Regions from separate parts of the Streptomyces sp. NPDC047315 genome, predicted to be linked through region 1. Evidence: riboswitches for the same ligand, from Rfam matches in the RefSeq annotation. Region 1 holds a riboswitch; the other holds the start of a gene.
The links. A riboswitch is a leader RNA that binds a small molecule or an ion and turns the genes downstream of it on or off. The one in region 1 is predicted to bind S-adenosylmethionine.
Positions count from the first base shown of each region.

Region 2: another riboswitch for S-adenosylmethionine. It lies ahead of thrC (threonine synthase); the one in region 1 lies ahead of ABZ842_RS28195 (aminotransferase class V-fold PLP-dependent enzyme).

Region 1 covers NZ_JBEYTZ010000027.1:94,403-101,748, reverse strand. Annotated here, with positions in the region: gene ABZ842_RS28210 (Rieske 2Fe-2S domain-containing protein) at 1-241, shown strand, start outside; gene ABZ842_RS28205 (cytochrome bc complex cytochrome b subunit) at 238-1,914, shown strand; gene trpD (anthranilate phosphoribosyltransferase) at 2,079-3,146, shown strand; SAM riboswitch class IV at 3,517-3,634, shown strand; gene ABZ842_RS28195 (aminotransferase class V-fold PLP-dependent enzyme) at 3,833-5,233, shown strand; gene ABZ842_RS28190 (glycerate kinase) at 5,164-6,384, opposite strand; gene ABZ842_RS28185 (SLC13 family permease) at 6,438-7,346, opposite strand, start outside.
Region 2 covers NZ_JBEYTZ010000010.1:157,165-164,510, reverse strand. Annotated here, with positions in the region: gene ABZ842_RS14330 (MoaD/ThiS family protein) at 359-634, opposite strand; gene thrC (threonine synthase) at 735-2,021, opposite strand; SAM riboswitch class I at 2,039-2,204, opposite strand; gene ABZ842_RS14320 (glucosyl-3-phosphoglycerate synthase) at 2,433-3,371, shown strand; gene ABZ842_RS14315 (hypothetical protein) at 3,422-3,688, shown strand; gene ABZ842_RS14310 (trehalose-6-phosphate synthase) at 3,876-5,288, shown strand; gene otsB (trehalose-phosphatase) at 5,396-6,337, opposite strand; gene ABZ842_RS14300 (DUF3263 domain-containing protein) at 6,348-6,644, opposite strand; gene ABZ842_RS14295 (extracellular solute-binding protein) at 7,054-7,346, opposite strand, start outside.

The DNA of each region.
Region 1 (7,346 bases):
CTTCTCCAAGGTCTGCACCCACGTCGGCTGCCCGATCAGCCTCTACGAGCAGCAGACGCACCACGTGCTGTGCCCGTGTCACCAATCCACCTTCGACCTCTCCGACGGCGCCCGGGTCATCTTCGGCCCCGCGGGACACCCGCTTCCGCAGCTGCGGATCGGTGTCAACGCCGAGGGCAACCTCGAAGCGCTGGGCGACTTCGAAGAGCCCGTCGGTGCGTCCTTCTGGGAGCGCGGATGAGTACTACGACCGAGAACAAGCAGTCCGCGGAGCAGCGGAAGGCACCCGCGGGCGAGCGGGTCGCCGACTGGGCGGACGGCCGGCTGGGGATCTACTCCCTCGCCAAGGCCAACATGCGCAAGATCTTCCCGGACCACTGGTCCTTCATGCTCGGTGAGATCTGCCTCTACAGCTTCATCATCATCATCCTCACGGGTGTGTACCTGACGCTGTTCTTCAACCCCTCGATGAACGAGGTCGTCTACAACGGCAGCTACGTGCCCATGCAGGGCATCAAGGTGTCGGAGGCGTTCGCCTCGACGATGGACATCAGCTTCGACGTCCGCGGCGGTCTGCTGATCCGGCAGATCCACCACTGGGCCGCGCTGATCTTCGTCGCGGCGATGATGGTGCACATGATGCGCGTCTTCTTCACGGGCGCGTTCCGCAAGCCGCGCGAGGTCAACTGGCTGTTCGGCTTCCTGCTGCTCGTCCTGGGCATGTTCACCGGCTTCACCGGCTACTCCCTCCCGGACGACCTGATCTCCGGCACCGGTGTCCGCTTCATGCAGGGCGCGATCCTGTCCGTGCCGATCGTCGGCACGTACATCTCGATGTTCCTGTTCGGCGGCGAGTTCCCCGGCCACGACTTCGTGCCGCGGTTCTACTCGATCCACATCCTGCTGCTGCCCGGCATCATGATGGCGCTGCTGGTGGGCCACCTGATCCTCGTCGTTTACCACAAGCACACGCAGTACGCGGGTCCCGGCCGCACCAACAAGAACGTCGTCGGCATGCCGCTGCTGCCGGTCTACATGGCCAAGGCCGGAGGCTTCTTCTTCCTGGTCTTCGGCGTCATCGCGGTGGTCGCGGCGATCGCGACGCTCAACCCGGTCTGGTCGGTCGGTCCCTACCGCGTCGACCAGGTCTCCACGGGTGCGCAACCAGACTGGTACATGGGCTTCGCCGAGGGTCTGATCCGAGTGATGCCTGGCTGGGAGATCAACGCGTGGGGCCACACCCTGGCCCTGGGCGTCTTCATCCCGTTGGCGATCTTCCCGCTGGTGCTGGGCGCGATCGCGGTCTACCCGTTCATCGAGTCCTGGGTCACCGGCGACAAGCGCGAGCACCACATCCTGGACCGCCCGCGCAACGCCCCGACCCGCACCGCCTTCGGCGTCGCCTGGCTGTTCGCGTACTTCATCATGCTGGTGGGCGGTGGCAACGACATCTTCGCCACCCACTTCCACCTGTCGATCAACTCGATCACCTGGTTCGTCCGGATCTTCTTCTTCGTCGGTCCGGTGCTGGCCTTCATCATCACCAAGCGCATCTGCCTGGGCCTGCAGCGCCGGGACCGCGAGAAGGTGCTGCACGGACGCGAGTCCGGCATCATCAAGCGGCTGCCGCACGGTGAGTTCATCGAGGTCCACGAGCCGCTCAGCCAGGCGGACCTGCACACCCTCACCGCGCACGAGCAGCACCAGCCGCTCGAAGTCGGCCCCGAGGTCGACGAGAACGGCGTGCGCCGCAAGATCTCGCGGACGCAGAAGCTGCGCGCGAAGCTCAGCAAGGGCTACTACGGCGAGGGGAACCAGATCCCCAAGGCGACGCGCGAGGAGTACGAGGAGATCGCCGCGGCCCACGGTCACGGGCACGGCGAGCACGAGGAGGTCACCAGCGGCAAGCACTGACCGCTGAACCACCGTCGCCACGGTGAGAGCCCCGTCCACTGCCTGGACGGGGCTCTTCGCCGTTCCCGGGCCTGGATAGGCTGGATGGCGTACCTTCCCTTTCGTACCGCGATCGTTTTCGCATCGATCCCCTTTCCCCTTCGTCTGGACCCCAGGAGCGGACCATGAACGTTGTGACCCCGGCAGGCGGCGACAGCGTGGCGGCCCACTCCTGGCCGACCGTGCTGAACTCGCTGCTGAACAACGACGACCAGGGCGCGGACGCGACGGCCTGGGCGATGGACCGGATCCTCAGCGGCGAGGCGTCCGACGCGCAGATCGCGGGCTTCGCGGTCGCGCTGCGGGCGAAGGGGGAGACCGTGGAGGAGATCTCCGGTCTCGTGTCGACGATGTACGAGCACGCCAACCTCATCGAGGTGCCCGGGCCCAGCGTGGACATCGTCGGCACCGGCGGCGACGGCGCGAAGACGGTGAACATCTCCACCATGGCGTCGATCGTGGTCGCCGGCACCGGCGCGAAGGTCGTCAAGCACGGCAACCGCGCCGCGTCCAGCGCCTCCGGCGCCTCCGACGTGCTGGAGAAGCTCGGGGTGAACCTGGAGCTGTCCCCGCAGCGGGTGGCCGAGGTCGCCGAGGAGGCGGGCATCACGTTCTGCTTCGCGATCAAGTTCCACCCGGCGCTGCGGCACGTGGCGGTGGCCCGCCGTGAGCTGGGAATCCGTACGATCTTCAACTTCTTGGGTCCGCTGACGAACCCGGCGCGGGTGAAGGCGCAGGCCACCGGGGTGGCCGATGCGCGGATGGCGCCGATCATGGCGGGGGTGCTCGCCCGGCGCGGCTCGTCGGCGCTGGTCTTCCGCGGGGACGACGGGCTGGACGAGCTGACGACGACGTCCACGTCCCGGGTGTGGATCGTGCGGGACGGCACGGTCCGCGAGGAGCACTTCGACCCGCGGGACGTGGGCATCGACGTGGTGCCGGTGTCGGAGCTGCGGGGCGCTGACGCGTCGTACAACGCGGAGGTGGCGCACCGCGTGCTGTCGGGCGAGCGCGGCCCGGTGCGGGACGCGGTGCTGCTGAACGCGGCGGCGGCGCTGGTGGCGCTGGAGCCGGGGGAGGCGTCGCTGCGGGAGCAGATCGCGGCGGGTATGGAGCGGGCGGCGGAGGCGGTGGACTCGGGCGCGGCGTCCGCCACCCTCGCGCGCTGGGTCCGCGCCACGAACGCGTCCTAGCGCACGCGCTCGCCTTGCGCCTTGGCGCCCTTGCGCCGTGCCGGCTGCGCTGTGATGGCGTCTGCGGCCCATCTGTGGCTTGTCGCGCAGTTCCGCCCCCCATGCTCAGAGGGTACGGGGGGTACCCCCAGCGCCCCTGATCGTGCTCGGCCCGCAGGTGACTGACGGGCTGAGCGAAACAGGGGCGCGGGGAACTGCGCGACAAGCCCACGACGGCATGTAGACGCCATGAACACCCGTGCGCAACGGCGCTGACGCGGCGTTTCTCGGTGCGGCTCGGTGGGGGCCGGCCATGCCGGTCGCGCGCGGCAGTGTGTCCGGGATGCGGACGTGGTTGCGTGGGGGCGGGGCGTCGCATACGGTTTGCGCAGGTCATGAGTGACAGCGACTACGGCCCCGGCCCGCTGTCCGGCAACCCTCCGTCCGTGGCGGGGTGCCCCGGGTGAAGACCAGGTCGTGGGCAGCGAGGTCCGCGGCAAGCGCGGACCCCTGCGAACCCTGGGGTCCTGGTCCTCAAGGGAGCAGCCTCGTGAGCAAGCGAATGCGATAGGGCCTCGTAGCCCCTTCTTCATCACCCCTCCGCCGCACCGCGCCGTCAGCGCCCAGCGCCCAGCACGCACGCGCGTTCCCGCGGAGTCCGTCCTGAAGTCTTTCCATTCCGCTGTGCCCCACCGGGAGATTCCGCCATGTCCGCATGCCCGAACACCGCCGCCACCGCCATCGCCACCGACCGCGTCATCCTCCCCGTTCTCGGCCGGGACGTCACCGTGCCGCTGGTGACCGGCGGGGAGGTCACGTACGCGGCGCTGGACTACGCGGCGAGCGCCCCCGCGCTCCAGCGGGTGTGGGACGACGTCGCCGCGTACGCCCCGTACTACGGCAGCGTCCACCGCGGGGCCGGCTACCTCTCCCAGCTCTCCACCGACCTCTTCGAGAACAGCCGGCGCACCGTCGCCGAGTTCCTGGACTGCCGCGAGGGCGACCAGGTCGTGTTCACCCGCTCCACCACCGACTCGCTCAACCTCCTCGCCGCCGTGCTGCCCGCCGACTGCGAGGTGTTCGTCTTCGAGACGGAGCACCACGCCTCCCTGCTGCCCTGGCAGGAGGCGCGGGTGACGTACCTGAACGCGCCGCGCACCCCGCAGCAGGCGGTCAGCACCCTGGAGCGCGCGCTCGCCGACCGCGACCCGTACGGGCCGGCGCTGGTCTGCGTGACCGGTGCGTCGAACGTGACCGGTGAGCTGTGGCCGGTGAAGGAGCTCGCCGCCGCGGCCCACGCGCACGGCGCCCGCATCGTGCTGGACGCGGCCCAACTCGCCCCGCACCACCCGGTGTCCGTGCGCGAGCTGGACGTCGACTGGGTCGCCTTCTCGGGCCACAAGCTGTACGCCCCGTTCGGCTCCGGGGTGCTCGCGGGCCGCGCGGACTGGCTCCAGGAGGCGGAGCCGTACCTCGCCGGCGGCGGCGCCTCGCGCAAGGTCGCCCGCCGCGCGGACGGCGGCGTGGACGTCGAGTGGCACACCACCGCCGCCCGGCACGAGGCCGGCTCGCCGAACGTCATCGGGGTGTACGCGATCGCCGCCGCGTGCCGCGCGCTCACCGAAGCCGGCTTCGACTCCCTCGTCGCCCGGGAACAGGAGTTGGTGGCGCGGGTGCGCGCGGGGCTCGCCGAGGTGCCGCAGGTGAAGGTGTTGTCCCTGTTCGGCGACGACGCGCCCCGGGTCGGCGTGATCTCCTTCGTCGTCGAGGGGTGGAACAGCTCCCACTTCGCCGCCGCGCTCTCCGCCGAGTACGGCATCGGGGTCCGCGACGGACTGTTCTGCGCCCACCCCCTGGTGCGCACCCTGCTCGGCAGCGACCCCGAGGAGCCGGGCGAGTGCGGCGCCCCCGAGGCCGAGCCGGGCGAGCGGTCGCTGAACGCGATCCGGGTCAGCTTCGGCGCCGGTACGCCCGACGAGCACCTGGAGCGCTTCGTACGGGCCGTCCGGGAGCTGGTCACCGACGGCGCCCGGTGGAACTACCGCACCGAGGACGGCCGTTGCGTCCCCGACCCGACCGCGGGCCCCGCAGCCGCGCCGACCGGCTGACGCTCCGGCAGCCGCGTACCGAGCAGCACCATCCGCAGCGCCCGCTCGGTCGCGTCCGCCAGGAACTCCCCGCCGCGCCCCAGCGCTTCGCTCAGCGAGACGGGCGCGGGCAGGATCGAGCTGTACGCGTCCACGCCCGCCGACCGCACCTGGTGCGCGCCCTCCCCGATCGTGCCGGCGAGGGCGAGCACGGGGCGGCCGTACCGCTTGGCCCGCCGGGCGACCTCGGCGGGCACCTTGCCGCGCGGGGTCTGGTGGTCCAGCGCGCCCTCCGCGGTGAGCACCAGGTCCGCCCGGGCCAGCCGGGCGTCCAGGTCGAGCTGGTCGAGCAGGACCTCGAACCGGGGCAGCAGATGGGCGCCGAGGGCGGCGAGCCCCGCGCCGAGCCCGCCGGACGCGCCCGTGCCGGGGCCGCCGTACAGGTCGCCGCGGACCTTCAGGTCGCGGGTGAGGACGTCCGCCCAGTGCTCCAGGGCGGCGGAGAGCTCTTCGACCTGCTCAGGGGTGGCGCCCTTCTGCGGGCCGAAGACCCGGGCCACCCCGCGCTCCCCGCACAGCACGTTGAACGGGTTGCAGGCGACGCGGATGTCGGTACGGCCCAGCCTGGGGTCCAGCCCGCTGGTGTCGATGCGGTCCAGCTCCAGCAGGTGCCGGCCGCCGTGCGGCAGTTCCCGGCCGTCCGCGTCCAACAGCCGGGCGCCGAGCGCCTGGAGCGCACCGGCGCCGCCGTCCGACGTCCCGGAGTCGCCGCAGCCGACGAGGATCTCGCGGGCGCCGGAGTCCAGGGCGGAGCGGATCAGCTGCCCGACGCCGTACGTCGTGGTGACGCCCGGGTCGCGCAGGTCCCGCGGGACCAGCGAGAGGCCCGCGACCGCCGCCATCTCCACCACGGCCGTGTACTTGTCGAGCATGGCGAAGTGGGTGAGGACGGGGGCGCCGGTGGGGCCGGTGGCGGTCAGGGCGACCAGCCGGCCGCCGGAGGCGGCGGCCAGCGCGCGGGCCGTGCCCTCTCCGCCGTCGACCAGCGGGATCAGGTCGATCTCGGCGTCCGGGACCACCCGCAGCACCCCCGAAGCGATGGCCTCGGCGGCGGACTGGGCGGACAGGGACTCCTTGAAGCCGCTGGGTGCGATGGCGAAACGGGTCAGCATCGTGTGAACTCCCGGTACGAGTGAGGGTGAGGAGAAGTCGGAGGCGTCGGGCGTCAGGGGGTGAGGGGCACGCCGAGCAGCGGCCAGACGGCGACGGCGAACAGCAGCACCAGCGCGGCGGTCAGCGGCGCCAGGACGGCGGACATCTTCAGCAGGTCCCGCGGGGTGTAGGTGGGGACGTCCGGTATGTCGGCGAAGAGGGTGACCGGCTTCGCGGAGGCGGGCAGCGTGTGGCAGAACCCGGCCGCGGCGGTGGACGCGAGCGCGGCGGCGACCGGATTGACCCCGGCTCCCACCGCGGCGGCCACCACCAGCGGCACCAGCACGGAGGAGCGCGCCGAGCGGGACTGCAGGACCAGGTGGGCGAGCGTGGACACCACCACCACGACGGTGAGGAACGCCCAGGCGGGCAGGTCCAACGGCACCCCGCCGACCAGCCACTTCGCCGCCCCGGAGTCGGCGAGGGCCAGGCCCATCGCCATCGTCGCGGCCATGAAGAGCAGCAGCGACCACGGCACGGTCTTCAGCGCGTCCTTGAGGTTCACGGTGCCCAGTGCGGGGGAGGCGGCGACGACGGCCCCTATCAGCGCCACCACGGCCGGCGGCACCTGGTGCAGCGGCTCGCTGCACCACAGCACGACGACGGTGGCCAGCAGCAGCGCGCAGCGCGCCTCCGCCTGCGACCACGGCCCGGTGACGGGGTGCTCGGTGTGCTCCTGGATGTGTTCGGCGGTGATGTGCACCGCGCCCTTGCGGTCGGCCCGCTTCGTGGTGGTGAACAGCACCACCTCGGCCGCCAGATGGGACGACACCACCGCGAGCGGCAGTCCGAGCAGCAGCCACTCGGCGAAGCCGATGCGCTCGCCCGCGGACTCCCACAGCACGGAGACCGTGATCAGGTGGGCGCCCGCGCCGATCAGGGTGGCCACCGCCGACAGCAGGATCACCGTGGGGAAGAGCAG
Region 2 (7,346 bases), on a different contig from region 1:
CTCTGCAACAGGTCAATCGGACGAGAATTCCTGGAACCTACGATCGGGTAATTAGGTTGGATTACCGCAATTCCGGGGCAAACCAGGCCGGACAAAAGGAACTTAAGCGACACAAGTACGCCACACATTGGCTGCTTCTTATCGAGCCCGGGCGCAATTCGATACGTGGGCGAGAGCGGTCGGCGAAGGGGCGTTCCCCAACTGTAGCGTGCTCAACCATGCAGAATTGCCCCCTCCGGATGTCTCACGGAGGGGGCAATGCAGCTGACTCAGGGTAATGCGGCGGGTAATGCGGCTGACTCTGGGTGATGCCGGCCGCGCCGGCCGGCATCACCCGCGCCGGGCCGGAGCCCGGGGCTCAGCCGCCGGCGACCGCGGGGATGATCGAGATGCCGGCGCCGTCCGGCGTCGCGGTCTCCAGGCCCTGCTCGAAGCGGACGTCGTCGTCGTTGACGTACACGTTGACGAAGCGGCGCAGCTTGCCCTGGTCGTCCAGGACGCGGGCGGCGATCCCCGTGTGGTTCTTCTCCAGGTCGGCGATGACCTCGGCGAGGGTCGCGCCCTCGGCGGGCACCTCGGCCTGACCGCCGGTGTAGGTGCGCAGGATGGTCGGGATGCGGACGTTGACGCTCATGGGTGCCTCTTTCGGGGCCGGTACGAAGCCGGTACGGGGCGGTACGGGGCGGTCGTAGGGAACGGAGGGGCTGCCGGGACGGGGCTGCCGGGACCTGGGGTCAGCTAGCCAGGCCGGCGGCGCGGAACGCGTCCAGGCTCGGCCGGATCGTCGCCGACGGACCGGTGGTCTCGGCGACCGCGTCCAGCGTCTTGAGCCCGTCGCCGGTGTTGAGGACCACGGTGGTGAGCGACGGGTCCAGGACGCCCGACTCCAGCAACTTCTTCGTGACGCCGACGGTCACGCCGCCCGCGGTCTCCGCGAAGATCCCCTCCGTGCGGGCGAGCAGCTTGATCGCCTCGACGACCTGCTCGTCGGTGACGTCCTCGACCACGCCCCCGGTGCGCCGGGCGATGTCCAGGACGTAGGGCCCGTCGGCCGGGTTGCCGATGGCGAGCGACTTCACGATGGTGTCGGGCTTGACCGGCCGCACGACGTCGTGACCCGCCTTGAACGCGGCGGACACCGGGGAGCAGCCCTCGGCCTGCGCGGCGATGATCCGGTACGGGCGGTCCTCGACCAGGCCCAGCTTGATCAGCTCCTGGAGCCCCTTGTCGATCTTGGTGAGCTGGGAGCCGGAGGCGACGGGGACGACGATCTGGTCCGGGATGCGCCAGCCGAGCTGCTCGCAGATCTCGTACGCCAGGGTCTTGGAGCCCTCGGCGTAGTACGGGCGGAGGTTGACGTTCACGAAGCCCCAGCCCTCGCCGATCGGGTCGCCGATCAGCTCGGAGCAGAAGCGGTTCACGTCGTCGTAGGTGCCCTCGATGCCGACGAGGTCGCCGCCGTAGACCGCGGCCATGACGACCTTGCCCTGCTCCAGGTCGGACGGGATGAAGACGCAGGAGCGCAGCCCGGCGCGGGCCGCGGCGGCGCCCACCGCGCCGGCGAGGTTGCCGGTGGAGGAGCAGGAGAGGGTGGTGAAGCCGAAGGCGCGGGCGGCCTCGACGGCGATGGCGACCACGCGGTCCTTGAAGGAGTGCGTCGGGTTGCCGGAGTCGTCCTTGACGTACAGCCCGCCGGTGACGCCGAGCTCGGCGGCGAGCCGGTCGGCCTTGACGAGCTTGGTGAAGCCGGGGTTCACGTTCGGCTTGTCGGCGACGTCCGCGGGGACGGGCAGCAGGGGTGCGTAGCGCCAGATGTTGGCGGGGCCGGCCTCGATGCGCTTGCGCAGCTCCTCCGGGTCGCCGGCGGGCAGGTCGTACGCGATCTCCAGCGGGCCGAAGCAGGCGGCACAGGCGAAGATCGGGCCGAGCGGGAAGCGCTCGCCGCACTCGCGACAGGAGAGCGCTGCGGCGGGGCCGAGGTCGGGGGTGGTTGCGGTGCTTGCGGCGGTCTGCACAGCCATGGAGGCGAGGCCCTTTCTCCTCATCTTCCTCATGGCGCGTTTCGCCATGAGACGGATTTGGCACCTTCCCAAGCCGGGAGCCTCGCGACGCTGCGGCGCTGATGGTGCGCCGCACGACGGAGACCGGCTGGAGGGTTGCCGGGGCTTCAACGGGCCGTATCCCTCTGCCCCTCTGGATGAGCGGTATTCGATTGTGAACGGCGGGGTCGAACAGATCGAACGAGGCGATCGGAACGTTCAACGGTGGGGCCGTTCGGCGCGGGGACCCCGACATGCGATGGCCATCCGCGTTGTTCAAGACTGTAACCGAAGGTCCGGGCGGTTGAGATAGTCGTCCGAACCGCGAGATGGGTCACAGCGGGCGCCGGAGGGCTGGGCGGCGGACCGCACGGACGGAGGAGTTGGGGGCACGTGCTCGATGAGGTGGAGCGGTGGCTGGCGACACGTTCCTGGTCGGCGGCGGACCGTCCGCTGGGCGCCCTGCTCGCGGCCAAGCGGGGGACGACGGTCAGCGTGGTGCTGCCCGCCCTCGACGAGGAGGCCACCGTCGGCGAGATCGTCGCCGTGATCCGCCGGGAGCTGATGGAGCGGGTGCCGCTCGTCGACGAGTTGGTGGTGGTGGACTCCGGGTCCACGGACCGTACGGGCGAGGTGGCCGCGGCGGCGGGTGCGCGGGTGGTCCACCGGGACGAGATCCTGCCGCGGATCCCCGCCCTGCCGGGCAAGGGCGAGGTGCTGTGGCGCTCCCTGATGGTCACGCGCGGTGACGTCGTCTGCTTCGTGGACGCCGATCTGCGGGACTTCTCCGCGGACTTCGTCTCCGGGATCGTCGGCCCGCTGCTGACCGATCCGCAGGTGCAGTTCGTGAAGGCGATGTACGACCGACCGTTGGGCGAAACAGCAGGTCAGGGCGGTCGTGTCACGGAGCTGGTGGCGCGTCCGCTGCTCAATCTGCACTGGCCGCAGCTCGCCGGCTTCGTCCAGCCGCTGGGCGGCGAGTACGCGGCCAGGCGCTCGCTGCTGGAGCGGCTCCCCTTCCCCGTCGGTTACGGAGTGGAGCTGGGCCTGCTCGTCGACGCGCTGCACACGGTGGGGCTCGACGCCCTCGCGCAGGTCGACGTGGGCACCCGCAAGCACCGCCACCAGGACGGGCAGGCGCTGGGCCGGATGGCGGCGGCGATCTATCGCACCGCGCAACTCCGGCTGTCCCGCGGACACTTGGTGCGGCCCGCGCTGACGCAGTTCGAGCGGGGCGAGGACGGCTTCGTACCCCGGACGCACCCCGTGGACACGGAGGAGCGTCCACCGATGCGGGAGATCGCCGAGTACGCGGCGCGTCGTGCGGCATAGTGGCCGATATATAGCTGAAAATCCTATATGTGTATGCGACTGAGCAACGTGTGACACCGCAGCTGACCTCACGGCTGACACCCCGGCGGCGGGGGCCCGCGCTGCCCCGACCGCTCCGACATCGACGGGCCCTGCGACTCACCGGGCTGCTGGCCCTGCTGGTCCTCGTCGTGGCCGCCGTCGCCGGCGCCGCGCCGCCGCCCGCGCTCTCCGGAGCGCGGCTGTGGCTGCTGGGCGGACTGGCGGTGGCGCTGGCCGCGGCGTGCGCGGTGGCCTTCGCGGCGACCCGGGCCCGACGCACCCCGCCGAAGGGGTAGCCCGGGCCCGGGGCCGGCCCGCCGAAGCTGAGCACCCGGCCGGAGTCCGCCCCGCCGCAGGGGTGGCACCCGGCCCGGAGCGCGCCCCGCCGCAGGGAGGGCACCCGGCTGAAACCCCACCGGCGACAAGACGCCACTCGACCGTATGTGCGTTTGCCGACCGGGGCTGCGGGCTAAGTTCTGCCACATGGCTGCCGAACCTTCCGCCAACCCGTCCAGCGCCCGGACCCTGGTCGCGTCCAACCGCGGGCCCGTGTCGTACGCCGTGCGCGACGACGGCGGCCTGGACGCCAAGCGCGGCGGCGGCGGGGTGGTCTCCGGGCTGTCCGCGATCGGCGCGCGCGAGGACTCCCTCTGGGTCTGCTCCGCCCTCGGCGACGGCGACCGCGAGGCGGTGCGGCGCGGGGTCGGCGAGGAGGGGGTCCTGATGCTCGACATCTCCCCCGCCGTGCATTCCGACGCGTACAACGGCATCGCGAACTCAGTGCTGTGGTTCGTCCACCACATGCTGTACCAGACGCCGCTGGAGCCCGTGTTCGACGAGGAGTTCCGCCGCCAGTGGCGCTCCTACGAGGAGTACAACCGCGCCTTCGCCGACGCGCTCGCCGAGCGGGCCGCCGAGGGCGCCGCGGTGCTCGTGCAGGACTATCACCTCGCGCTGGTGCCGGGGATGCTCCGGGAGCGCCGGCCCGACCTGCGCATCGGGCACTTCTCGCACACCCCCTGGGCCCCGGTGGACTACTTCCGCCTGCTGCCCGACGACATCGCCGAACAGCTGTTGCGCGGCCTCCTCGGCGCCGACCGCACGTGCTTCCTGACCCACCGCTGGGCGGACGCGTTCACCGCGTGCTGTACGGAGGTGCTGGGCCCCGACGCGCTGAAGGACACCCGGATCGGGGTGCACGGCCTCGGGGCCGACGCGGACTTCCTGCGCGAGCGGGCGCACCGGCCGGACGTCGCGGAGCGCATGGTCGCGCTGCGCGAGCAGATCGGCGGACCGGACCGCCGGACGATCGTCCGGGTGGACCGCACGGAGCTGTCGAAGAACATCGTGCGCGGCCTGCTGGCCTTCCGGCACCTGCTGGCGACCCGCCCCGAGTGGCGCGAGCGCGTGGTGCACGTCGCCTTCGCCTACCCCTCCCGCCAGGACCTCGCCGTCTACCGGGACTACACGGCCGAGGTGCAGCGCGTCGCCGACGCGGTCAACGACGAGTTCAGGACGGCGGGCTGGACGCCGGTCGTGCTGCACGTGAAGGACGACTTCGCCCGCTCCCTGGCCGCGTACCGGCTCGCGGACGTCGCCCTCGTCAACCCCATCCGCGACGGGATGAACCTGGTCGCCAAGGAGATCCCCGTCGTCTCGGACGAGGGCTGCGCGCTGGTGCTGTCGCGGGAGGCGGGGGCGTACGAGGAGCTGGGCGCGGACGCGGTGACGGTCAATCCGTACGACATCACGGGCACCGCGGAGGCGCTCCACGAGGCGCTGTCACTGCCGGACGCGGAGCGCACGGAGCGCACGGAGCGCCTCGCCACCGCGGCGACGGCGCTTCCGCCGCGGCGGTGGTTCCTGGACCAGTTGGAGGCACTGACCCAAGCGTGAGCCACGCACCCTTGCGCCGCGGGACGTAGCCGCCGTCACTGCCTGCCGGGGTACGGCGCTACTGCGCCTGCCGAGGCAGCGGGACATTGCGCACAGGACCTGAGGTCCTAGAGCGCTTCGGCGAGGGCGGAGAGGAAGGCGACGACCGCCGCCGGGCCGGGGAGCAGGAGGTCGGCGCGGTCGGCGAGTTCCGTGACCTCCGTGCTGCCGCTGCACACCAGCAGGCCCGCCAATCCGTCCGAGCGCAGCTTCTCGACCGCGGCGTACGCGGGCAGGTCGCCCAGGTCGTCACCGGCGTACAGGACGGACTCGGCGCCGACCTCCCGTACGTACTCGGCCAGGGCAACGCCCTTGTCCATGCCGGGCGGGCGCAGTTCCAGGACCATCCGGCCCGGTTCCAGGACCAGGCCGTGGCGGGCGGCGAGGGTGGCGAGGGGCTCGCGCAGGGAGTCGAAGGCGGCCTGCGGGTCGGTGGCGCGGCGCGTGTGGACGGCGACGGCCTGCCCCTTCTCCTCGATCCAGGTGCCCTGCCAGGCGCCGAAGCGGTCGAGGTAGCCGGGGAGTTCGGCGCGTACGGCGCTGACGCCCGGGTGCGGGGCGGGGGCGTGGACCGTGCTGGTGACCGCGTCCCAGCGCTCGGAGCCGTAGTGGCCGAGTACGACGAGGTGGGCGAGGGCGTCGACGCCGGCGAAGCCCCCGTAGCGCACGGCCACCCCGGCGGGGCGGCCGGTGATGACGGCGACGTGCCCCACCTTGGGCGCGAGCCGGGTGAGCGCGGGCACCGTGCCGGGGTGGGCGCGGGCCTGCTCGGGGTCGGCGACGATCTCGGCGAGCGTGCCGTCGAAGTCAAGGGCGACGACGGCCTTCTCGGGGCGGGCCAGCAGCGCGGCGAGCCCGTCGCGGCCGGCGGGCGTCGAAGGCTCCGTCAGCGCGACGCCGGGGCCAGGGCCGGGGCTGGGATCGGGGCTGGCGCCGGGTGAACCGCCGGGGCCGCGCTCGGCGGGTTCGGGGGTGTGTGACGCGTCCGGGGAGTACGGAGAGCTGCCCATGGCGTCGACCCTATCGGCGCGCGCGTTTCTCGTCTCTGACCCGGCGGAGGCGGTTGACGGTCACCGGGTCGTGCGCCAGCGCCAGCTCGTCGTCGAGCAGCGCGTTGACGAGCTGGTAGTAACGGACCGGCGACATGCCCAGCTCCTCGCGGACGGCTCGTTCCTTGGCGCCGGGGCCGGGCCAGGAACGGGCCTCCACCGCGAGGACTGCGCGGTCGCGATCGGTCAGGGCGCCGCGGCGCCGCGGCGCGGCGGGGCGCCCGGTGGGCCCGGGGCCCTCGGCAGCGGGTTCCTCGGCCTCGGTCATACGGTCCAACATAACGCCGCGGCCCGTAGCCCCGTGCCCGCGCCCGCGCCCCGACGGACCCTGGGTCTTGTCCGCAAAGTCCCGCACGCGCCTCTGCGCCTTTGGACGTAGCCGCCGCTTCCCTGCGGGAGCGTTGGTCTCCACTGGCCGGTGGTGGGCTTGTCGCGCAGTTCCCCGCGCCCCTGTTTCGCTGCCCCCGTCACTTGTCTGCGGGCTGGGGGCAGGGGGTTTGGGGCGCTGGGGGTCCCCCGTGCCCTGCGGGCACGGGGGGAGGAACTGCGCGAACAACCCCCACCGGGCCGAGGTCGCCACGATCGCCAAGCCACTCACGGCGCAAGCGCGCCAGCCAAGGCGCGGCACTGCTGCACGGGACCGCGCGGGACTTTGCCGATGCGGACCAGCGCCCGGCCTACTCCTCTTCCTTCGCTTCCGCCTTCGACGCCTCGTGGGCTATCGCGTCCAGCACCTGTTCCGGGTTGCCCTCCGGTGTGACGGCCTGCCCGATCGTCTGCTTGACGGTGGTGCTGACGGACGCCCACGACGTCTTGTTGACGGGCGGCAGCACCGAGTTCGGCAGCTCCGCCAGGAAGCCGCTCAGCTTGGCGTACTTCGGGTCCTCCGACATCGCGTGGCTCGCCGTGGTCGTCACCGGCAGCAGGTTGTTCTGCCCGGCGAAGGCGAGGACGTTCGCGTCGTCGAAGA